DNA from 3 places in the Candidatus Stoquefichus sp. SB1 genome. Region 2 is predicted to be linked to each of the others. Evidence: predicted binding sites of a transcription regulator. Region 2 holds the regulator's gene; each other region holds the start of a gene.
The links. Region 2 encodes Rex, which represses fermentation and respiration genes when NADH is low (regulators of the CRP and FNR family bind a similar motif). Its sites were predicted from a motif close to GTGAANNNNTTCAC; they were not measured.

Region 1 (8,124 bases), on a different contig from region 2:
ATATCAGGTTGTTCTAATAATTCTTTTAATCCTTCTGGTTTTACAGATCCACCATATTGGATTCTCACTTTATCAGCAACATCTTGACCATATAATTCAGCAACAACGCTTCTAATATATGCACAAACATCTTGAGCAATTTCATTAGTTGCAGTTTTTCCTGTACCAATAGCCCATACTGGTTCATAAGCAATAACAACTCTTCCAGCACAAGCAGGACATACATCTTTAAATGCAGCAACTGTTTGTGTTTTCACAACATCTTTTGTTGTTCCTGCTTCATATTCTTCTAAAGTTTCACCAACACATACGATTGGAGTCATATCGTTATGTAAAACTTGTAACATTTTTGCATTAACTGTTTCATCAGTTTCACCAAAATATTGTCTTCTTTCAGAATGTCCTAAGATAACCCATTCAATTCCAATTTCTTTCAACATTTCTACACTGATTTCTCCAGTATAAGCACCGTTATCTTTAAAGTGACAGTTTTCAGCAGCCACAATTAAATTCTTAGCATTTTCTTTAGCAGTTTGTAATGCTAAATATGGAGTTGCAATTCCCCAATCAGCAGTATCTTTCACTGCTCCATCAACTGCTTCAACAAAAGCTTTTGTTTCAGCAATTGTTTTATTCATTTTCCAGTTTCCTACGATAATTGGTTTTCTCATTTTCATTCTCCCTAATTATTTATCATCAATAGCAGCAATACCAGGTAATACTTTACCTTCCATGTATTCTAATGAAGCTCCACCACCAGTAGAAATGTGAGAAACTTTATCAGCATATCCTAATTGCATAACAGCAGCAGCACTATCTCCACCACCGATAATAGTATTTGCATCATCTAAAGAAGCTAATGCTTCACATACAGCAATTGTTCCTTTAGCAAATGGTTCCATTTCAAATACACCCATTGGTCCATTCCAGATCACTGTTTTTGCACCTTCCAAAGCTTTTTTGATATTTTCAACAGATTTAGGTCCAATGTCTAATCCCATATATCCATCAGGTACATCTTCACCACATTCTTTAATATCTCCAGAATCTGCAAAAGCATTGTTGATAACAGAGTCAACAGGTAAGATTAATTTATCTCCACCTTTAGCAATAATTTCTTTAGCAACTTCAACACGATCATCTTCAACTAAAGAATTACCAATACTGTGCCCCATTGCTTTCATGAAAGTATAAGTCATACCTCCACCAACAATAACTTTATCAGCGATTTTTAACAAGTTTTCAATAACTAAAATCTTATCAGAAACTTTAGCTCCACCTAAGATTGCAACCATAGGTCTTTCTGGATTACTAACAGCTTTTCCAATATAAGCAATTTCTTTTTCTACTAAGAAACCAGCTGCTGATGGTAAATGAGCAGGGATTCCAGCTGTAGAAGCATGTGCTCTATGTACAGAACCAAATGCATCTTCAACAAATACATCACCTAATGATGCCCAATATTTTCCAAGTTCTGGATCATTTTTGCTTTCTCCAGCTTCATAACGTGTATTTTGTACTAAGATCACTTGACCATTGTTTGCTTCTTTAACAGCATTTTCAAGTTCTTCACCTCTTGTACAATTTACAAATTTAACATCTACTCCTAATAATTCAGATAATCTAGGTGCAACAACAGACAAATCATTTTTAGCTTTGTCTTCTTCTGTTTTTACTTTTCCTAAATGTGAGAATAATACAATTGCTTTAGGTCCATGTTCTAATAAATATTTTAGAGTAGGTAAAGCAGCAACGATTCTATTATCGTTTGTAATTTCTCCTGTTTCTTTGTTTCTAGGTACGTTGAAGTCTACACGAACTAAGACAGTTTTTCCAGCGACTTCAATATCTTTGATTGTTTTTTTATCCATTTTCGTCAACCCTCCATGAATGAATTATAACATTGTTGCAGTTAATTTTCAATTATTTATTAAGATATGTGAACCAATTCTCAAGCAAAGATTAAGCTAAATTTTTTTAATATAATAATTCAACAAAATAGACTATAAATCCACGTATTTCCAAAAGAAAAAGGTACAAATTTGTACCTACGAAACCATTTCTATCTGTTCAATAATAAATGGAACAACCTCTTCTTCTTTAATATTTAAAACATACTTAAATTCATCATATAAGATTTTCTCAGCATCCTGTAAAAACTTTTCATCAGTTGCATGAAATTTTTTACCATTCTCTACTAATGATTCACGATGCTTATATAAAGTTTTAATTAAACTAATGAGTTCATTTCGATTACCATTTTTAATAATTTCTTTATATTTTTCTTTTCGTCGATTATCATTATCTATCCATATGAGTTCCATTTCTGGCATAGTTTGAATCAAAGCTTTGACTTCATCTAATGACAAGATTTTTTTCATCTTACTCGTTAATTCTTCATTATTAACAGGTACAAAGACTGTAGAACCTTCACTATAAACGGGTTTAAGAATATAGTAATCAATCATATTTCCTCCAAACTCTCTTGAAGTCATACCGACAATACGACAAACCCCTTGTGAACCATATAAAATCATATCATTTTCCTTATACATATATCAAATCTCCTTTCTTACTTCACCAAAACAAAGCAACGTGTCACAAGCTTCAACTGATTGAGCAAGCAACACGTTGATTTCTTATATATTATACCACTTTTTCATGAAAAAAGTCAGAAGTTTTTTACAAACAACTTCTTTATATCATATGCACACCCAAGACAAATAGACCTATCTCTTTTTCTTTTTAAACATATAGTATAAAAAGGAGGACATTATGAACTATGCCATTGACCCACAAGCAATATATCAGCTTATAAATAGTGATGCTATTTTTATTGATATTCGCGATCAATTCCAATTTGATAAACTGCATATTAAAAATTTCATTCATGTATCCTATCATGACTTTATGAACTTTATTTCAACAATAGATAAGAATAAATCTATCTATATGATTTGTTATAGTGGTGGACTTGCCAAAAAACTTACTTATCAATTAAGGAACTTAGGTTATAAAGCTTACTATTTTGAAGGTGGATTTCAAGCCTTTTTAAATCCCCCTTCAAAAATCTATTTTTAATAATGTATGCAATTTTGTAAAAGAAAAATCATCACTTCATCAAGTGATGATTTTCATTACTTCTTTAACTGATAGAAAGCTGAAATTCCAGCATATTGAGATTGTGATGATAATTCATCTTCAATACGTAATAATTGATTGTATTTAGCAATACGATCTGTACGAGAAGCTGAACCTGTTTTAATTTGGCCAGCATTAGTCGCAACTGCAATATCAGCAATTGTTGTATCTTCAGTTTCACCTGAACGATGTGAAATAACAGCTGTATAATTAGCTTTTTGTGCCATTTCGATAGCTTCTAATGTTTCTGTTAAAGTTCCAATTTGATTGACTTTAATCAAAATAGAATTGGCTACACCTTTATCAATACCTTGTTGTAAACGTTTTGTATTCGTAACAAAGAAATCATCACCTACTAATTGTACACGACTTCCTAATTGTTGTGTTAAATAAGCCCAACCTTCCCAGTCATCTTGATCTAAACCATCTTCAATTGTAATGATTGGATACTTATCACATAACTCTACATAAAAATCTACTAATTCTTGAGAAGTAAATGACTTGTTGTTTTCACCAGGTAAAGTATAGACACCATCTTTATAAAACTCACTACTTGCAACATCCATTCCAATTTTCACATCTTGATTTGGAATATATCCAGCACTTTCAATAGCCTCTAAGATTGTTTGAATAGCTTCTTCATTAGATGCGAGATTTGGTGCAAATCCACCTTCATCTCCAACTGCTGTATTTAAACCTTTTGCTTTTAAGACTTTCTTTAAAGCATGGAAGATTTCAGCACCCATCCTGATTGCTTCCTTAAATGTTGATGCGCTCACTGGTAAAATCATAAACTCTTGAAAATCAACGTTATTATCAGCATGTGCTCCACCATTAATAATGTTCATCATTGGAGTTGGCAATACATGGGCATTTGCTCCTCCAATATACTTATAAAGTGGTAATCCTAAACCATTTGCTGCACATCTTGCAACTGCCAAAGATACTCCTAAAATAGCATTTGCACCTAGACGTCCTTTATTTTCAGTACCATCTAATTCAATCATTAACTGATCGATTTTTCTTTGATCAGTTACTTCTTGACCAATCACAACTTTTGATATTTCATCATTAACATTTTGAACTGCCTGCAAAACGCCTAATCCTAAATATCTTTTTTCATCTTTATCTCTTAATTCCACTGCTTCATGAACACCAGTTGATGCACCACTAGGGACAATGGCTCTACCAAAGGCTCCACTTTCACTTTTAACCTCTACTTCAACAGTAGGGTTACCACGAGAATCCAATACTTCTCTTGCATACACGCTTGTAATCTTATTCATCATTTGTCCTCCTTTAGAGTTTTCCCCCTGTTTTGGTTGGTTAACAGGGCAAAATCACTTATACAAAAGAGTTAGTCTTAACTAACCAACTATAAGATATCACATCTTATTTATTTAAACAAGCAATGTGCATTTTTATTTAAAAAAACCTGTTAATAAATGAATACTAACAGGTCTCTATCTCACTCTTTTACTTGATCTATGATCTTATTAAGATTTGCTTTACCATTTTTAAAGCCAAGTCCAACTAGAAAACAACCAATTATACTTAATATCATCAATAAATAACCTATGATTTTTAAAATGGGATGAATAGACGCTCCAAGAATAATAAGAACTAAGGATATTGAGGAAAAAATAAATAAATTTCTTAACCATCTTTGAAGATTTTTTAACATTTGTGTTTGATATTGAATCTCTTGAATATATGATTGTTTTAATTTGGCTTCCATGATAAACCTCCTTTCCTAATAAGCTAATCCTGGATTGAAGAATCCAACCAAAACACCAACAAATGCAATAATAACTAATAAAAGCATGACTTTAATTGGTGACATTTTTCTCTTAGATAAGAGATACCAACATAATAAAACAAATGCTGCTGTTAAAAATCCAGGATAGACACTATTTAATGTATTTTGTAAATCTAAATATGGTTTTTCTGCTCCTTTAGCAATCATAGTAAATGATGTCTGAACATTTACCCATGTTGCAGCGACTGCTCCAATAACAATTCCACCAAGCATTGTAATTGATTCTCTTAAAGCTTCTCCTTGTGAACCAACTAAGAACTCTACAGCTTTTCCACCTAATTCATAACCTTTAAAATATAAGAATTTCATTCCAAAATAAGCAAATAGATTCCAAACAATAATATAGAAGATTGCACCAAGTGGTGAACCCCCTGAAGACATTCCCATTGCCACGCCTAATAAAATCGGAATAACTGTTCCAACAACCAATGAATCACCAATTCCAGCTAATGGTCCCATTAATCCGGCACGTAAACCATTGATTGTTTCATCATCAACATCTTCTGCTCCATTTGCACGTGCCTCTTCTAGACCAGCAGTCATTCCTACAATAACTGATCCAACCTGTGGTTCAGTATTAAAGAAAGCTGTATAGGTTTTCATGGATCTTGCCTGTTCTTCTTTTGTCTTATACAATTCTTCAACAATTGGTAACATTGAACATAAATAACCAAATGTTTGCATATGTTCTTGAGAAAAACATGTTAGATTTCCATAATACCAATTATGAAATGACTTTGTCAGCGTCTTTTTTGTTAATTTCTTATCCATTTTTATATATCCTCCTCGTCATCATCATCAATATTCTCAACAGCTGGTTTATGAACCATTAACATCTTAATACGATAATTAATCAAAGCGAACATACCAGCGATAACTGTCGCTGACACTAAATTAATTCCTAATGCTGCTGCTAAAGTAAAACCAAAGAAGAAAGGAATAAAATCAACTGCTTTTGTTACAATTTGTTTTAATAAAATAGCAATTCCCACACATGGCAATAATGAACCAACAGTAAATAATGTCATCATAGCAATTCCATCCATTGGTAAATAAGTTTTAATTAAATCAACCATTGGAGCACCCATCTTACACATAATAAGGGTTGGAATAAATGAACATAAAATATGAGAAATCCAAGGTAAAACCATATCAACAACATATAATTTCTTAAAATCACCTTTTTCAACTGCACTCCATCCAACATGTTGCCATACTAAATTGATAGTTGCTGTTCCATAGAATAAAACTGTTCCTAAAGTCCCAACCATCGTACCAAATGAAGTTGCTAGGGCTTGACCATCTGCTGAACCAGCATCTAATCCATAACTTTTAATCGCAATCATTGCTAATGGAATACCAATATAACTCACTGCACGAACATCTGCTGATACAGTTCCGCCAGGAGTTACCAAAGCAATATAAACAACCTGCATAGCGACACCAACTAAAATTCCAGTTGCAATATCACCTAAAATAATTCCACAAACCAAACCACCAACCAATGGTCTTCCCAAAGTATAATTTCCTACTGATGTTCCCCCTAAACCTGGCATACTTGATAAACAAGCAAATAATCCTAGCAAGGCGGCTTGAATCCAACTAATCTCCATAATCATTCTCCTTTTCCATTATTAATATCCAAATTTTGCTTTAAAATCATCCCAAGTTCCAATAGAAACATCTGGTAATAGAGCAAATTTAATCTGATATCCTGCCTGAGCCATCTTTTCAAAAGCATCTGCCTCTTCTTGTGTAATTGATTGATTATTCCCCAATTTAATAGCACCTTCACGATCATTACATGGTCCCACAATCACTGTATCAATACCACATTTTAACCCCTGTTCTACTAAAATTTTATACATATCAATTGGGTTTTTAGTAATCAGAAAATAGCGTGTATCACTACTTAGAACTTTTGCTGACTTCTTTTGAAAATCATCCAATGTCCAAACAAAAGTTTTCTTACCACTTGCTGCTTTATAAGCAGCCTTTAAAACATCATTTTGTGCTGCTTTATCATTCACAGCAATTAAGCCATCACATGGATATTCACGTGCCCAACGTGTACATGTTTGACCATGAATCATACGATCATCAATTCTAATAAATGAAACTGACATATTTTTTTATCCTCCTTTAAATATCCTCTTCTTCACTTACTTCTAGTTTTAATTCTTTTAAAGCCCCTTGTGCTTCTAAAAGAACCTGTTCAACCAATTGCTCTTTATCAAAAGCATCTTTCATCAAGACAGTTGTAAGCGCAAGTGGTAGATTCATTCCACCAATGACAACACAATGATCATTCATTTTTAATTCTGTAATGACATTAAGAGCAGTTGTTAATGGTGAACCACCAATCAAATCTCCTAACAAGATAATTTCATCTTCTTTCGTAATTGATGAGATACTTTGCTGAAATAAACAAGCAAATTCATCAGCCGACTGACCATCTTCAAGACCAACTGCGATAACTTCCTCTCTTACTCCTGCTAACATAGATAAGGCATTGGCTAATCCCTTAGCAAACTGACCATGACTCACAAGCACAACATATTTCATTATTGATTCCCCTCCTTCTTAAGATATCTACATTCTACCAATAAAGCGTTTACATTCCATCTGTCATTTGTCATAATATTTGACTGACATTTTACATATTCAAATATGACAATTGTCACAAAAAATAACACACATGTGCATGTGTGTTATTCTTTAAGATATTTGTTTATTTCTTTTTGTAAGGTGATGAGCGATGTATCTAAATCCTCATCATTTTGAATCATCTGTAAAATCCGTGTATCAACCAGTCGAAGTGCTGACTCATATTTTTTAAATTGATTATGATTCACTGTATTTTCCATAACTTCATTTAATAAACTCATATCAACTTGACTATCTTCCTCATTTAATAAAGAAAGAGCATCTGGTGATTGAGTTACTTTTTTTAATGAAGAAATCCCTTGCGAATATTGAAAAAGTTCTTTTTGAGAATATTCATCATATGTTAGCATCTTTAAAAATTCCCATGCTGTTTTTGTATGTCTTGTTCGAGATGATATACCCATTAATAAAGAAGAGACTTGTGTACTATTTTCTTTTGTAGAAAGTGAAGGCATTTTTACACAATCCCATTCAAAATTAGAATATTTTTTGACACG
Region 2 (8,124 bases):
GGGATTGTGCCAAAATATCAGCATCAGGGTTTAGGACGTATTCTTATGCAGGAAATGATTGCTTTAGCATCACAGCAAGGTTGTGAAACAATGAGTTTAGAGGTTAGAATATCTAATCAAAAAGCAATTTCATTATATGAAAGTTTAGGTTTTGAAACAAAAGCTATTCGTAAAGGTTATTATCAGGATAATCATGAAGATGCCTATTTAATGGTTAAAGGATTGGAGGGACAAAAATGAGTTTAATTCTTGCGATAGAGTCAAGCTGTGATGAAATGTCAATAGCAATATTAAAAGATAAACGGGAACTTTTATGTAATGTTGTTGCATCACAAATTGATACCCATCGTTTATTTGGTGGAGTCGTACCTGAAATTGCGAGTCGTATGCATGTGGAATGTGTATCAACAGTTTTAAAAACGGCTTTGAATGAGGCAAATGTTGATATGCATGATATTGATGCTATTGCAGTAACGAAAGGTCCAGGACTTGTGGGCTCTTTGCATGTTGGGATGCAGGCGGCAAAGACTTTAGCTTTGGCTTATCATAAGCCATTGATAGGAGTACACCATATTGCTGGACATATTTATGCGAATGAATTAGTAGAGGATATTGCTTATCCTTGCCTTTGTTTAGTCGTTAGTGGAGGCCATAGTGAACTGGTTTATATGAAACATGAGTTTTCTTTTGAGGTGATTGGACAAACTTTAGATGATGCAATAGGCGAGGCTTATGACAAAGTTGGGCGTGTTCTTCATTTGCCATATCCTGGTGGGCCAGTGATCGATAAGATGGCGCTTGAAGGAAAACATCGTTATCCTTTGCCATTGCCATTAAATGATGAATCCTATAATTTTTCTTTTAGTGGTTTAAAATCAGCAGTGATTAATTTGTGTCATAATGCTTCACAGCGTGGTGAAGATATTGTTCCTGTTGATTTAGCATGTTCATTTCAGGAAGTTGCTTTGGATGTTATGGTGTCTAAAACAATAAAAGCGGCAAAAGATTATCAGGTCAAAGAAATTATTGTTGCTGGCGGAGTTAGTGCCAATCGAGGATTGAGAAAAAAATTAATGGATGAAAGTCCGATTAAAGTCTTATTTCCACCAATGGCCTATTGTACTGATAATGCCGCAATGATTGCCTCAGCAGCTCGGATTATGTATGAGCATCAAAAGTTTTCAGCACTTGACTTGAGTGTCAAGCCATCATATGATTTAGAGGAGGAAAGTGTTGATGAGTCATATTGAAAAAAAGCATCAAAAAATTTCTAAAGCAACAATGTCTCGTTTTCCTATTTATTTAAAAGCATTGAGAAATATGCAACATGAAGGAAAAGACAATTTTTTATCAAGTGAATTGGCTGAAGCAACAGGTATTCTTGATACAACTATTCGTAGGGATTTTGGTTTTTTAACAAGTAAAGAATCTTTAGGTAAAAGAGGAATTGGTTACGATACAAAAGATATTATTAATATTTTAAATAATGTTCTTGGATTAGGTTTAGATGAACCCATTATTCTAATTGGTGTTGGAAATTTAGGAAGTGCAATTTTAAAGTATAATCGTTGGCAGTATACAGTTGGTAAAATTGTTTGTGGTTATGATCAAGATCAAAATAAAGTGGGAGAGCGTTTTGGTGTAAAGCTTTTACATATTGATGATTTAGAAGATACTTTTCCACAAGGCTGTAAAATTGCTATTTTGGCTATTAGTGATCATGTTCAAGAAACAGTCGATCGTTTGATGGCATTAGGAGTCAAGGGAATTGTTGATTTTACACATACACATTTTACAGTACATAGTGATGTTGCCGTGCAAACTGTTGATGTTGTCGTTGCAATTCAGGAATTGGTCTTAAAAATGCATGCAAATGATGAATAAGATAAGAAAAGTATTGAAATAATAAAGAAAAAGTGTTAATAATAATGTTACAAGTAATGATTTGAGAACGTATTTTTAATGATATTTGAAAGCGACTCTTGGATGGTGTAAGCAAGAGAAATATCTAAAATATGGAACACTCAATGAACTGGGTAGGAGAAAATAAAGTAGACTATCCCGTAAGACTGCGTTAGAGTCTAAGAGTGCATAATCTTTGATTATGAATAAGGATGGTACCGCGATATCAGTCGTTCCTTTGATAGGAATGGCTTTTTTTATTGGAGAAGGAGGAATAAGAATGTTTGAATTTATGACTGTAAGAGAACTCTATGAGATGGTTATGTCTGGTGCAGAATTTGAGACAGAAAGTCTTGAATATGTTGAATTAGATGGCTGGGTACGTACAAATAGAGATAATGGAAAAGTAGGATTTTTAGCTTTAAATGATGGGACATATTTTAGAAATTGTCAGGTTGTTTATTTAGCTGAGGCATTAACTAATTATGATGAAGTGAAACATATTAGTACAGGAAGTGCAATTCGTGTATTAGGAAAGTTTAAGTTAACACCTGATGCGAAACAGCCATTTGAAATTGAAGCAACACAGGTTGTTGTAGAAGGTGCTTGTGATGATGATTTTCCACTTCAAAAGAAAAGACATTCTTTTGAATATATGCGTGAAATTCCCCATTTGAGACCACGTGCAAATACTTTTTATGCTATTTTTAGATTGCGAAGTGTTTTATCAATGGCAATCCATGAATTCTTTCAATCACAAGGATTTGTCTATGTTCATACACCAATTATTACTGGTAATGATGGTGAAGGGGCTGGAGAAATGTTTAGAGCAACAACAATTGATAACACAGATTTTGATAAAGATTTCTTTGGTAAAGAAGCTTTCTTAACAGTTACTGGTCAATTGCATGTTGAAGCTTTCTGTATGGCATTTAGAGATGTTTATACTTTTGGTCCAGCATTTCGTGCTGAAAATTCAAATACTTCACGTCATGCTAGTGAATTTTGGATGATTGAACCTGAAATTGCTTTTGCTGATTTAGAGGATGATATGGATTTAATTGAAGATATGGTTAAATACTGTATTGATTATGTTTTAGACAATGCTCCAGAAGAAATGAAATTCTTTGAACAAATGATTGATAAAGATTGTATTCGTCGTATTACTGATGTTAAAAACAGTGATTTCCAACGCATGACTTATACAAAAGCAATTGAAATTTTAGAAAAAGCTGATGTTAAATTTGAAAATAAAGTTGAATGGGGAATGGATTTAAATAGTGAACATGAACGCTATATCTGTGAAAAAGTCATTGGTGGACCTGTTTTCTTAACCGATTACCCTAAAGAAATTAAAGCTTTCTATATGCGTTTAAATGATGATGGTAAAACAGTTGCAGCTTGTGATTTATTAGTTCCTGGAATTGGTGAATTAGTAGGTGGTAGTCAACGTGAAGAGAGATATGATGTCTTAGAAAAAATGATGGATGAAAAAGAAATGGCTAAGGATGGATTACAGTGGTATATGGATTTAAGAAGATATGGTGGCTGTAAACATGCTGGATTTGGGTTAGGATTTGATCGCTTCTTAATGTATTTAACTGGTATGCAGAATATCAGAGATGTGGAACCTTTCCCAAGAACGCCTAGAAATTTAAAATTTTAAGAGCAGTCATGCTCTTTTTCTTTGTTTTCAAAATTCCATTATGATAGATATATTCAATCTTGTTTTTTTGTAGTATAATAGTTTCGAGGTGAAAACATAGTGAAAGACATTGATTTCATAAATACTTTTTTTAATATCATTTATCAAAATGAATCAGCTTATATGAGAGATCTTATGTCTTCATATGAGTACACAAAACAATTTTGTCAATGGCTTAGGAATCGCTCAATTCCTTGTTTTTTATTAGATCAGTTGACAAAAGAGGATTTTCAATTATTTTCAAAACGTACAAAAGCAGAAGATATTGATCATATATTACACATTCCTTTTTCAACTATGTTAAAAGAATTATCTATGCAATATCATGATGCTACACATATTCTTTATTTGCCTGGTTTTTTAGAAGATTCTTGTTTAGATATCAATGAAAAACAGTATAAAGATATCTATATCTATAGTGTAAAAGAAGCATTTCAACGTAAGGATTTATCTTTTTTTGATCCGTTTCCAGCGTTTTTCTGTGCTATGAATCATGCGGATTTATGGCCAGGAGTGCTTATTTTTAATCAAGATAATCAAGTTTTTACACCTATTCATCATAAACAGGATTGGGAAACTTTATTAAAGCATATTGATTTGGGAGATGATCTTTTTGATACATATAATGATTATCAAAATGATTCATATTTTATTCAATTAAGTGATTTGCATTTAGGTAAGAATAAACGTCAGAGAGGGTTAATACAATTATATAATTCTCTAGATGCTATTGTACCTTTATTGCATTCTCATGAACAATTAAAGATATTGATTACAGGTGATTTGATGGAATCTCCTAATCGTAAAAATATGTATTTGGCTAATGATTTTATGAATAATTTAAAAAAACGTTATAAGGCAAATGTAACATTTATATTAGGAAATCATGATGTGATTGTTCATGGTTTTAATATGGCACGTAATCAAAAGAGTAAAGTGATTGCTTATTTGTTGGGTGAGAGTATAAAGGTTTTAGAAAAAGAAAAACTCATATTGATTAAAATGGATACAACCAGTGAAGGAAATTTGGCAAGAGGAAAAGTTGGTCAAAGGCAACTCAATGAAATTGATGATGAGTTAGAGGCTATTGATCATATTGAGGATTATACAATGATCTTAATGCTTCATCATCATGTTTATCCTATTTCTAAAGCTCAATTTATTAAAACAAAATGGCATGAAAAAACATTTATTAATCGAATTGTAGAAACCTCTAAAGTTTTGGCTGATGCACCCTTACTAATTGATTGGATAAAGCAAAGACATATACAATATATATTTCATGGTCATAAGCATTTGCCTTTTTTTAGAAATCAACAGGAGCGTTATTATATTGGTGCGGGAAGTGCGACTGGGGGATTAAAAGAAAGTCAAAGTCGTTATATATCTTATAATGTTGTGAAATATAATACATTAGAAAAGAAAATGAAGACATGTATGATTTTCTATGATGATAAAGCGAAAGCAGAAAGACAGCGTGTAGAGGTTTATTTATTTAGGAAGGATGATGAAAATGAAGATTGTTGATAAAATGAAAGATGAAAATTTAGGAATTGCTCTGATCTATAATTTTACAAAAGGATATCAAAAACCTGTTCCAATGGAATTATATGATGTTGTGTTACCTTTATTATATAATGATACTTTAAGAGCGGAGATTCTAAATCATGAAACGATTGAATCATGTATACAAGCGTGTTCACAAAAAGAAGCTGATTTTAAAGAACATATTTTAGCAAGTATAGAAGAGAAGAAAGAAATGACTTCTAAAGCATTGGGAATTGCTATGTTACAAAAAATATTGAATTTTCAGATTGTCAATCAGACTATGTGTGGAATGGCCTTGGATACTAATATTCTTGATTTAAATGAAGCTATTCATTTGGGTTATATGTTACAGACAATAAGAAAGGATGATATTATGCAATTATTACATCAGGAAGAATTAAAAATTGTCGTATTACAAAGTGCTTCTGTTGGTAAAGATATAGATTTATCACAGATTGAAACATTAGGGCACGTAACAATGTATGAAGAGACAAAACAAGAAGAAATCAGAGAACGTATTTTAGATGCAGATATTGTGATTACGAATAAAAATCAAATGAATGCAGATGTCTTATCGGGTTTAACGCAATTGAAATTAATTTGTTTATTTGCAACGGGGACAAATAATGTTGATTTAGATTATTGTCGTGAACATCATATCAAAGTCGCTAATGTCAAAGGATATTCAACAGATACAGTGGCACAGCATACATTAGCGTTGTTGCTTCATCTGGTTGAAAAAAATGCGAAATATGATAGTTATGTGAAATCAAAAGAATATGCAATGAGTGGTCGTTTTAGTTATTTTGATGATGTTTTTCACGATATTTCATCAATGACTTGGGGAATTGTTGGTTTAGGTGATATTGGTCGAAAAGTGGCCTTGATTGCGACGGCAATGGGTGCCAAAGTGCAATATTATTCAACAAGTGGAAGAAATACAACATCTGATTATCAACAAGTTGATTTTGAAACATTATTAAAAACATCAGATATTATTACGATTCATGCCCCTTTTAATCTTCAGACAAAATATTTATTTAATGAGGAAGCATTAAGAAAAATGAAAAAGGATGCTTATTTAATTAATGTTGGGCGTGGTGGTATTGTTGAAGAAAAAGCCCTTGTTAAGGTTTTAAATGAAGGACATTTAGCTGGTGTTGGTTTAGATGTTTTTGAACATGAACCTTTATTAGAGGATGATATTATCTATTCTATTCAAGATATGGATAAAGTCATTTTAACTCCTCATATTGCTTGGGGATCAGTGGAAGCAAGACAAAGATGTGTAGATGAAGTTTATAAAAATATTGTGGCTTTTATAAAAGGTGAAGATAGAAATATTGTAAATGGATAGATAGTATATACATGAAAACAATGTTTACGGTTACAGAAGATTTCAAAAAAGAAATCTTCTGTTTTATGATGAAAAGAGTTGTATTTTGTATACAATAATATTATCATATATGCTATATCAAAAAGAAGGAGGAGTCTACATTAGTAGCAAAGAATGTACGGTCTTTTGATCGGAATTAACGCCTGTGGACTAGAAACGAGGACGAAGCAGGAAACATTTGTTATAAGTAGCATTGTGTTATGGAACAAATTATTTTAGGAAGTATTATTATTGCGTTAGGGATTTATGTATTCAAGTTTTATCCTTTTGAAAAGGGAAATGTAATGAAATTAGTTATTGCAGCTATTTTTGTTATTTTGACAGCTATTTGTAAAAGGTTAGCTATCATGATACCACTTTTTGGAGCTGAGAGCTTTAAAATTGGTTTTGAGTATATTCCCTTGATGATTGCTGGCTTTTTCTTATCGCCAAGCTATGCTTTTTTAGTGGGATTGTGCAGTGATGTGATAGGATTGATTTTAGTGCCTACCGGATTTCCTTTTTTAGGATTTACATTAGGAACAATTCTTGTTAGTGTTATTCCCTCACTTGTCAGAGAGCATTTACAAAATGTTAGTCAGAAAGTTGTACAGTATGTTGTTATTGGACTTATTCTTGTTTTAGGAATAGGAGCATCTTGTTATATATATACTTTAAATGAAATCACAATTTCTCAAACTGTTCATCTGATGACATCACAAGAAAAAATAACTTTGATTTCTATTTGTTTAGCATTAACAGCTATCTTTATTATTTTGATTATGTTATTAAAAAAACAAATCCATGATCAAGAAGCCAAAGAGTTTTCTACCTGGATATTATGTGTTGTTTTGGTTGAATTGGTAGTTACACTTTGTTTAACACCTTTATGGCTAGATATGATGTATAAGATACCGTTTGTTATTTCTTTATGCATTCGAGTCATTAAAGAATGTGCTGTTTTACCAATAGAAATTTTTATTGGATATACATTGATTAAATTCATGAAAAGAATGCTTGTTCGTTTAGAGCGAAAATAAGTTTTATGAATTGATATATAAGTGAAATAAAACACCAAGATATTTGTTATCTCTTGGTGTTTTATTTGTGATTAATAGTTTTTTTATGACCATCTTCATCAATTTCAACAACTTCAAAATAACGATAAATAAAATCTTTCACCCAATTTTTAATTTTTTTCATCATAAACTCCTTTCCTTTTTATTATATGAAAAACAGAGTAAGAAAATACGCGAATTTTAAGTGAATAAAATGATGTTTGAAAAATTAAAATTTGTAAACACTATGTAAGAGGTGAAATTTATGGATAGAAAAGAATATGATCAATTGGCAGAAGAATTGAAACCCAATGGTCATAAAGTTAAAAATGGATTCAATGCATTTTTATATGGTGGTGTCATGGGTGCAATTGCGCAGGGTGTTTTGGAATTTTTTATGAATACAATGCACGTGAGTGAAAAAGATGCGAGCCCTATGATGATTATTACACTCGTCTTTGTAGCGTGTTTATTAACAGGCTTAGGATTGTATGATAATATTGCCAAGCGTGCTGGAGCGGGCACTTTTATTCCCA
Region 3 (8,124 bases), on a different contig from region 2:
TGACCATTCTTTTGAACTGTCATAAAAACTATCTAAATGAAGATCCTCATTTAAAACAAAATGATCTAAAATTAAAATCAAGAAAGGTATCATCACAATCACAATACCAATAACAATCTTTTTTTTCATACAATTTTCCTCCATACAAATCAAGTATAGAAGAAAAAACAATAAATTTGTTTAACAAATTCTTAAGAATTTATTAAAGTGGTAAAAGTGGAATCAAAACTTCAAATGTTGTAATATGATTTTGACTTTCAGCTTTGATAAATCCCTGATGCTGTTCAACAATCATTTTCGCAATAGATAATCCTAATCCTGAACCACCAGTTGCAGAAGAACGTGATTCATCTAAACGATAAAATTGTTCAAATATTGTTTGTAGTTTATCTTCTGGGATAGTTATTCCTATATTTCTAAATAAAATATGTGAATAAACATCATCCTGTTTTCCAACAATTGATATTGTTGTATTTTTATCACCATAATAAAATGCATTTTTTAAAATATTATTAAAAACACGAGCTATTTTATTAGCATCTGCATAAATCATCATAGAAGGTTCAACCTGAATATCAATGACTTGTCCTTTTTGATTCATAATTGGATAGAATTCTTCTTTCATTTGCTCTAATAAATAATATAAATTAATATCTTCTTTATGTAATGAACTATATGTTTGATTTAATTTTGCAATATCAAAAAACTCATTAATCAGTTTTTCTAAACGATATGCCTTCTCTAATGTCATATGTGTATATTTATGACGTAAATCATCGGGTAAATCATCTGTTTCATCTAATAAACATAAATACCCAATAACTGATGCTAGAGGTGTTTTGATATCATGAGCTAAATAAGCAATCATATCAACTTTATGTTGAGCTTCTTTAATTGCTTTTTTTTCATTTTCAATAGATTCAATTTTTAATTCATTTAAATCATTTTCTAACTCAAATAATGATTCATCCAATATAATTCTTTGATTATCTTTTTGAAATAATATTTTCATTTGAGAAAAGACATGGGAAATTTTTTGAATGGCATAAACTTCTACAATCAATGAATTCAATAAAAGAACAATTAATAACGTCATAAATACAAAAGCACTTTGATTTTTTAAAATAAAATTAGCAAATGTCCAACCAAATATCTCTTGAATAAAATTAATTGCAGCACCATTATAAAAATGATCAACAAAAAAATAAAACAATAACATTAATACAATAGATATAATTGCAATGATTAAATGCTTCTTTAAAATCTCTTTTTGAAATTTACTTGTATAATCTTTAGCCAATTTTATAACCTACTCCCCAGATTGTCTGAATATATTTAGGATTTTCTGCTGAATCATTCATTTTCTCTCTTAAATGACGAATATGAACCATAACAGAACTACTTGAATTTGTATAATATTTCTCACCCCATAGATCTTGATATATCTGATCAACGCTCACAACTTTCCCTTTATGCGAACATAATAAATAAAGAATTGAAAACTCTGTAGGTGTTAATGATAGAGGCTGATTATTTAAAGTACATTGATGATTTGTTTGATCAATCGTTAATGCTCCAATAGTAATCACTGTTTCCTTTTGAAGTGATGGCATTGATGTATAACGTCTTAATTGGGCTTTGACACGTGCCATTAATTCCAATGGACGAAATGGTTTTGTGACATAATCATCTGCCCCTATTGTCAGTCCAGTAATTTTATCAATTTCTGTTTCTTTAGCAGTTAACATAATAATGGGAAAATTATAATGTTCTCTTATTTTTTGACAAATGGTTAAACCATCTATATCTGGTAGCATAATGTCTAAAATTGCTAAATCAATCTCTTCTTTATCAACACAGGCAAGTGCATGGGTTCCATTATAAAATTTATAAACTGTATATCCTTCATTTTTGAGATAAAGTTCTACTAAATCAGCAATTTCTTTTTCATCATCAACAACAAGTATATTCATAATTCCACCCCTTTTCTACATTATATTACATTATTGATATGAATTTATTAAGAATCTATTAAGAAAAAAAGGATTTCTTTTAAAAATCCTTCAGTATCATATCAATAGCTTCAGCAAAACCATCTTCTTCACAATCACTCACAATATAATGAGCCAATTCTTTGATTCTTTCCTCAGCATTCATAGGTGCAAAGGAACAAGGAAATTCTTCAAACATGCTTAAATCATTCATGCCATCACCTAAAACAGCAATTTCGTCAATAGATATATGTTTAAGCTGTGCAACTTTTTTAAGAATATAGCCTTTTTGTGCATTCTCATCTGTTACTTCAACATTATCATCAAAAGAAGATAGATAAGAAATTGTAGGAATTTGTGCTAGTTGTTCTTTTGTCGGTGGAATATCCTTAGCATCTAATGAAAAAGCTTCAACCTTAATAATATCTAAATCACGTTTTAAAAATTCCTCAAAATGATTTATTTTTTGTAATTGATTACAAGGAGACATCGCAAAAGCACCCTGGTCAGCATAATCTTCAGGTCGACTATGAAAACGGCGAACAGCTCTTTCTATAAACATATCTTTAACAAATTGAGGCTCTAAGCCAGTATAAAATCCCTGTGTTGTAAAAATCATATAAGGGATATGTGCTGCTTCAAAAATAGAAACAATATTGAAACATACATCTTTATTCAAATAACAATCCATAACAATTTGATGATTCTCATCACAGTATTGTGCTCCATTTCCTAAAATCGCACTACAATGAATATCATAACGATCTAAAACTGAACGTACCCCCTGATAATCCCTACCACTTGCAATTGCAAATTCTATACCAGATGCCTGTAATTGATGAATCGCCTTTAAATTAGCTGGCGAGATTTGACTTTGATGATTAATTAATGTTCCATCCATGTCACTTACAACAAGTTTTATCATATAATCACACTCCTGATAAAATCATATCATAACTCCTCGAATAAAAAATCAAATTTACAAATATAGAAATTTTTAGCACTCTATGCTTGACAGTGCTAAAAAGAGTGGTATAATATAATTGTAGTTAGGGAGATCCCCTAATGAGGTAGTTGTTTCATTTCTCAATAGTGTATTGAGAATTATGGTGGTAAAAAAGAAAGAGGCGATATTTTATGAAATTCCTACCTACATTTAGTGATATGTTTGATGATTTATTCCATGATCCATTTAATTATTCATCAGTTGATGCAATGCGTACTGATATTGTTGAAAAAGATGGACAGTATTTAATGAATATGGAACTTCCTGGTTATAAAAAGGAAGATATCCAAATGGAATTAAAAGATGGTTACTTGATTATCAATGCAACAAAAAATATTGATAATGAAGAAAAAGATGATGAAGGTCATGTGATTAGACGTGAGCGTTATAGTGGAAGTTGCAGTCGTAACTTCTATGTTGGTGAAGGTATCAAAGAAGAAGATATTAAAGCATCATTTGATAATGGTGAGTTAAAGATTTCTATTCCTAAAGATACAGTTAAACAAGTTGAAGAAAAGAAATATATTTCTATTGAATAAATGGTGAAAACAGCTAGGATAATTAATTTCCTAGCTGTTTTTTTATTCTTCTTTCATATAATGTGGTAAATAAAAGATTTGTTGTAAAAAATCATCAAATTCTTCATTAGGAATATGGGTATATTCTGATACTTTATATCCCCTTTCTTGAATGGCATCATAACTTAATAATGTATTTTTTAAAACAGCATCAAAATTATGATAAATGTATGTTCCTTTAGCTTTGGCATTCTTTAAGCGATGCTGAGCATATTTTTTTATAAAATAAACAAATTGAGCTTGAGCAATGTCTCTTTCAATGGGATTATTATGAAAATAAACAAGGGCTGGTTTATATTCAAAATGATTATCCTGATAAAGACTTGTCATAAGCTGGATATCATAATTTAATGTGAAATCAAAAAAAGCTTGTGAATCAGGATATCTTGTGAGTTCATCATATAATCTGATAGCTTCAAAAATGGCTGTATCAACATAAATCATCGATGCTCTTGGTATTTTCAAAGGCTCTTTAGTTAATTCTTGAATATAATTTAATTCCTGATCGATACCAATAGAATAAAGTTTATGTGTATTTTTACCTAATGAATAAACAAGATAATTTTGATCATCTCCATTATAGGATATTTCTCTTTCATTAAGTTCATCTTTTGTATTGATACCATAATAAATTGCATTTTTAATAAAACGTTCAAGATTTGGTAGTTTATCTTTTTGAAATAGATCTAAAGACATTAGAAAATCATATATGTACATATTTTTCACTCCTTCTATACTTACATTTGTATATGTTTGATATTTTTATTATATCAGCAGTTTAAATAGTTATCAAATATAATTCTATTTTAAATAGATATTTCACAGATTTTAATGAGTTTTCGTTATAATCATATAAAAGAGGTGAAAAGCTATGTTGAAAATTGGTAAAATTATTGCTGCTCGATTAGAACAGAAAAATTTAACACAAAAAGCAGCAGCTGATCAACTCAATATTAATCCAAAGACATTTTCAACATATGTCAATGACACCTGTTATCCGCCATTAGATGTATTAAGAGATATTTGTCAATTATTAGATATTGATCTTAATCACCTGTTAGGGCTTCATGATCATGGTAATCTTGATTTATTAATTCAAGGTAAAGATGAAGCAAGAGTTTGTCAAACAATCAGATCACTTAATAAAGATGAAAATATTTTTTATATGCAAGGAATTGATTTTTTAGATAAAGCACTCAAACATATGCGTAAAGATAAGCAAAAATAAAAGTTATCCATTCAACGGATAACTTTTATACTTTCATCTAAAATAAATATTTTGTGACTACCATAGCCAATCCTAAAACTGTTAAAACAACTCCAGTTGCCTGATTTAACACTTTTGGTTCTGCCTTATTTGCAAACAAAGCAGCGACTCTGGCCCCAACAAGAGTCGCAATGATACATACAATTAATGCTTCTAAATCTGGAAAACCACCAATATACATATGTGATGCAGCACCTGTAAAAGCAGTAAAGGCCATAATAAACACACTTGTTCCAACTGCTGTTTTCAGTTCATATTGAAGTACAGATGTTAAAATTAATAATAACATCATTCCGCCACCTGCACCAATAAATCCACAAATAAATCCAATTAAACAACCACATAATAAAGATTGAATCACTTTTTGTTTTTGCGTTTTAGATGCTAAGGCTTCTTTCGTTGTCATAACTGGTTTAACAATAAACTTAATTCCTAATAATAATGTCATAAAGACTGAAAAACTTCCCATTGTTCCACTTGGTACCAAAGAAGCAATATAACTTCCAATAAGTGTAAAAACAAGGACACTTGCTAACATGACCAAACCATTTTTAACATCTAAGTTCTTATTTTTACCATAAGTATAAGCTGAGATAGCTGAAGCCAAAACATCTGATGCTAAAGAAATACCAACTGCCTCATAAGGATCAAAACCTAAAAAAGTAATCAACATTGGTGAAATAACAGCGGCTGCTGATAATCCTGCCAACCCAGTACCAATTCCCGCTCCCATTCCAGCAACAATATAAATAAACCATGCAAACATTATAAATGAACCTCCTCTTGTTTTATGTTGTCATACATCTGTTGAACCATTTTTTGATATATCTTTTTTTCTTCTAAAGTAAAATTTTTAAATAGTATCTCATTAAAATGTTTTTGCACTTGTAAACCATCATGAATAAGAGGCTGAGATAATGGTAAAAGATACAAATGATATTTACGTTTATCATTTTTATCTTGAATGGATTCAATATATCCATTTTTCAACAATTTCTCTATTCCCATTGAAGCATGTGATTTCACAAGTCCTCTTTTTTCTACAATATCCTTGGCACTATCAAATTCAGGATTATTGTTTAAAAAGAGTAAAATATCTAATTCACTACGTGTGATATGATATTTTTCCATGACATCTAAACATAGATGATCATAAAGTTTTTTCATGCTATGAATCATATTGAGTAATTCTGTCATACGCCCTCCAAATAGTTCTATTTTGAACTATTATAATATAAAATATGCAAATGTCAATAAACTGTACATCAATTTTTTTCATCAGATGAAAAGGATTGACATAATTCGATATTTTTATCTTGGGAAACTGTGGACTTCATTGACTTTAAGACACTTTTGCCTTATAATCACAGTAGGTGAATTCCTTCACCTGGAAAAGAGAGAAATAATTATTTCTCTTGTCCATGCTGTAATCATTTTAAGAAAATGAAAGGAGTAAAAAAATGATTTATACAAAAGAAGTCGAAGAAATGTGCACTGTTGCACGCGGTGGAAATCATGGATGTGCTCCAATTCCTGAAGAAGGAAAATGGGTATATTCAAAAGAAATCAAAGATATTTCTGGTTTTACACATGGTATTGGTTGGTGTGCTCCTCAACAAGGTGCATGTAAGTTATCATTAAATGTAAAAGAAGGAATTATCGAAGAAGCATTAATTGAAACAATTGGATGCTCTGGTATGACTCACTCAGCTGCTATGGCAAGTGAAGCTTTAGTTGGTAAAACTTTATTAGAAGGTTTAAATACTGACTTAGTTTGTGATGCTATTAATACTGCAATGAGAGAATTATTCTTACAAATCGTTTATGGACGTAGCCAGTCTGCTTTCTCTGAAGGTGGTTTATCTGTTGGAGCTGGTCTTGAAGATTTAGGTAAAGGATTAAGAAGTATGGTTGGTACTGCTTATTCTACTAAATTAAAAGGTCCTAGATATCTTGAATTAACTGAAGGATATATTAACAGAATTGCTTTAGATGATAATAATGAAATCATCGGTTACGAATTCATTAGTCTTGGTAGAATGATGGATATGATTAAAGCTGGAAAAGATGCAAATGAAGCATTAAAAGAAGCTACTGGTACTTATGGTAGATTTGATAATGCTGCTAAATACATCGATCCAAGAAAGGAATAATGGAGGGTACAAAGATGGCATTATTTGAAAATTATGAACGTAGAATTGATCAAATCAACGCTGCATTAGCTAAATATGATATTAAATCTATTGAAGAAGCTAAAGCAATTTGTGATGAAAAAGGTATTGATGTTTACGAAATCGTAAAATCAACTCAACCTATCTGTTTTGAAAATGCTTGCTGGGCTTACACTGTAGGTGCTGCAATGGCAATCAAAAACGGAGATGTAAAAGCAGTTGATGCTGCAAAAACTATTGGTGTAGGTTTACAATCATTCTGTATTCCTGGATCTGTTGCTGATGATCGTAAAGTTGGTTTAGGACATGGTAACTTAGGATCTATGTTATTAGATGAAAAAACTGAATGTTTCTGTTTCTTAGCAGGACATGAATCATTTGCTGCTGCTGAAGGAGCAATTAAAATTGCTGAAAAAGCTAACAAAGTTAGAACAAAACCATTAAGAGTTATTTTAAATGGTTTAGGTAAAGATGCTGCTAAGATCATTTCAAGAATTAATGGATTCACTTATGTTGAAACTGAATTTGATTATTTCACTGGTGAAGTGAAAGAATTATCTAGAACAGCTTACTCTGATGGACCAAGAGCAAAAGTAAACTGCTATGGTTCTGATGATGTTCGTGAAGGTGTTGCAATTATGCACAAAGAAGGTGTAGATGTTTCTATTACTGGTAACTCTACTAACCCTACTCGTTTCCAACATCCAGTAGCTGGTACTTATAAAAAAGAATGTGTAGAACAAGGTAAGAAATATTTCTCTGTTGCTTCAGGTGGAGGAACAGGACGTACATTACATCCTGATAACATGGCAGCTGGACCTGCTTCTTATGGTATGACTGATACTATGGGACGTATGCACAGTGATGCACAATTCGCTGGTTCTTCATCAGTTCCTGCTCACGTAGAAATGATGGGATTAATCGGTATGGGTAACAACCCAATGGTTGGTGCAACTGTAGCTGTTGCTGTAGCGATTGAAGAAGCTTGTAAATAATTTGATAAAATCAACGCTTTTTGAATTATCTAGAATACAATGTATCTCTAGTAAATATAAAACTTGTTAATTTTAACATAATGAAACTGTACACGTTATTTAGATAAATTCTATGG

Region 1: a site for Rex is predicted at 1,940-1,953, ahead of BN1865_RS11960 (phosphoglycerate kinase). Genes of this name have one in related genera too.
Region 3: a site for Rex is predicted at 6,216-6,229, ahead of BN1865_RS16755 (iron-sulfur cluster assembly scaffold protein). Genes of this name have one in related genera too.

What each region holds. Positions count from the first base shown of each region.
Region 1 covers NZ_LN852695.1:805,594-813,717, reverse strand. The annotation lists gene tpiA (triose-phosphate isomerase) at 1-671, opposite strand, end outside; gene BN1865_RS11960 (phosphoglycerate kinase) at 687-1,871, opposite strand; gene BN1865_RS11955 (CarD family transcriptional regulator) at 2,049-2,555, opposite strand; gene BN1865_RS11950 (rhodanese-like domain-containing protein) at 2,776-3,081, shown strand; gene eno (phosphopyruvate hydratase) at 3,138-4,427, opposite strand; gene BN1865_RS11940 (hypothetical protein) at 4,610-4,879, opposite strand; gene BN1865_RS11935 (PTS system mannose/fructose/sorbose family transporter subunit IID) at 4,895-5,731, opposite strand; gene BN1865_RS11930 (PTS mannose/fructose/sorbose/N-acetylgalactosamine transporter subunit IIC) at 5,734-6,573, opposite strand; gene BN1865_RS11925 (PTS sugar transporter subunit IIB) at 6,595-7,086, opposite strand; gene BN1865_RS11920 (PTS sugar transporter subunit IIA) at 7,103-7,525, opposite strand; gene BN1865_RS11915 (ABC transporter substrate-binding protein) at 7,672-8,124, opposite strand, start outside.
Region 2 covers NZ_LN852694.1:526,662-534,785, forward strand. The annotation lists gene rimI (ribosomal protein S18-alanine N-acetyltransferase) at 1-240, shown strand, start outside; gene tsaD (tRNA (adenosine(37)-N6)-threonylcarbamoyltransferase complex transferase subunit TsaD) at 237-1,250, shown strand; gene BN1865_RS06360 (redox-sensing transcriptional repressor Rex) at 1,237-1,884, shown strand; T-box leader at 1,932-2,143, shown strand; gene asnS (asparagine--tRNA ligase) at 2,183-3,568, shown strand; gene BN1865_RS06370 (metallophosphoesterase family protein) at 3,668-5,134, shown strand; gene BN1865_RS06375 (D-2-hydroxyacid dehydrogenase) at 5,121-6,512, shown strand; gene BN1865_RS06380 (folate family ECF transporter S component) at 6,752-7,570, shown strand; gene spoVAC (stage V sporulation protein AC) at 7,854-8,124, shown strand, end outside.
Region 3 covers NZ_LN852696.1:867,212-875,335, reverse strand. The annotation lists gene BN1865_RS16800 (C39 family peptidase) at 1-129, opposite strand, end outside; gene BN1865_RS16795 (sensor histidine kinase) at 203-1,300, opposite strand; gene vanR (VanR-ABDEGLN family response regulator transcription factor) at 1,293-1,973, opposite strand; gene BN1865_RS16785 (Cof-type HAD-IIB family hydrolase) at 2,053-2,916, opposite strand; gene BN1865_RS16780 (Hsp20/alpha crystallin family protein) at 3,129-3,536, shown strand; gene BN1865_RS16775 (hypothetical protein) at 3,579-4,271, opposite strand; gene BN1865_RS16770 (helix-turn-helix domain-containing protein) at 4,447-4,803, shown strand; gene BN1865_RS16765 (sulfite exporter TauE/SafE family protein) at 4,841-5,608, opposite strand; gene BN1865_RS16760 (MarR family transcriptional regulator) at 5,608-6,039, opposite strand; gene BN1865_RS16755 (iron-sulfur cluster assembly scaffold protein) at 6,303-6,995, shown strand; gene BN1865_RS16750 (GGGtGRT protein) at 7,010-8,008, shown strand.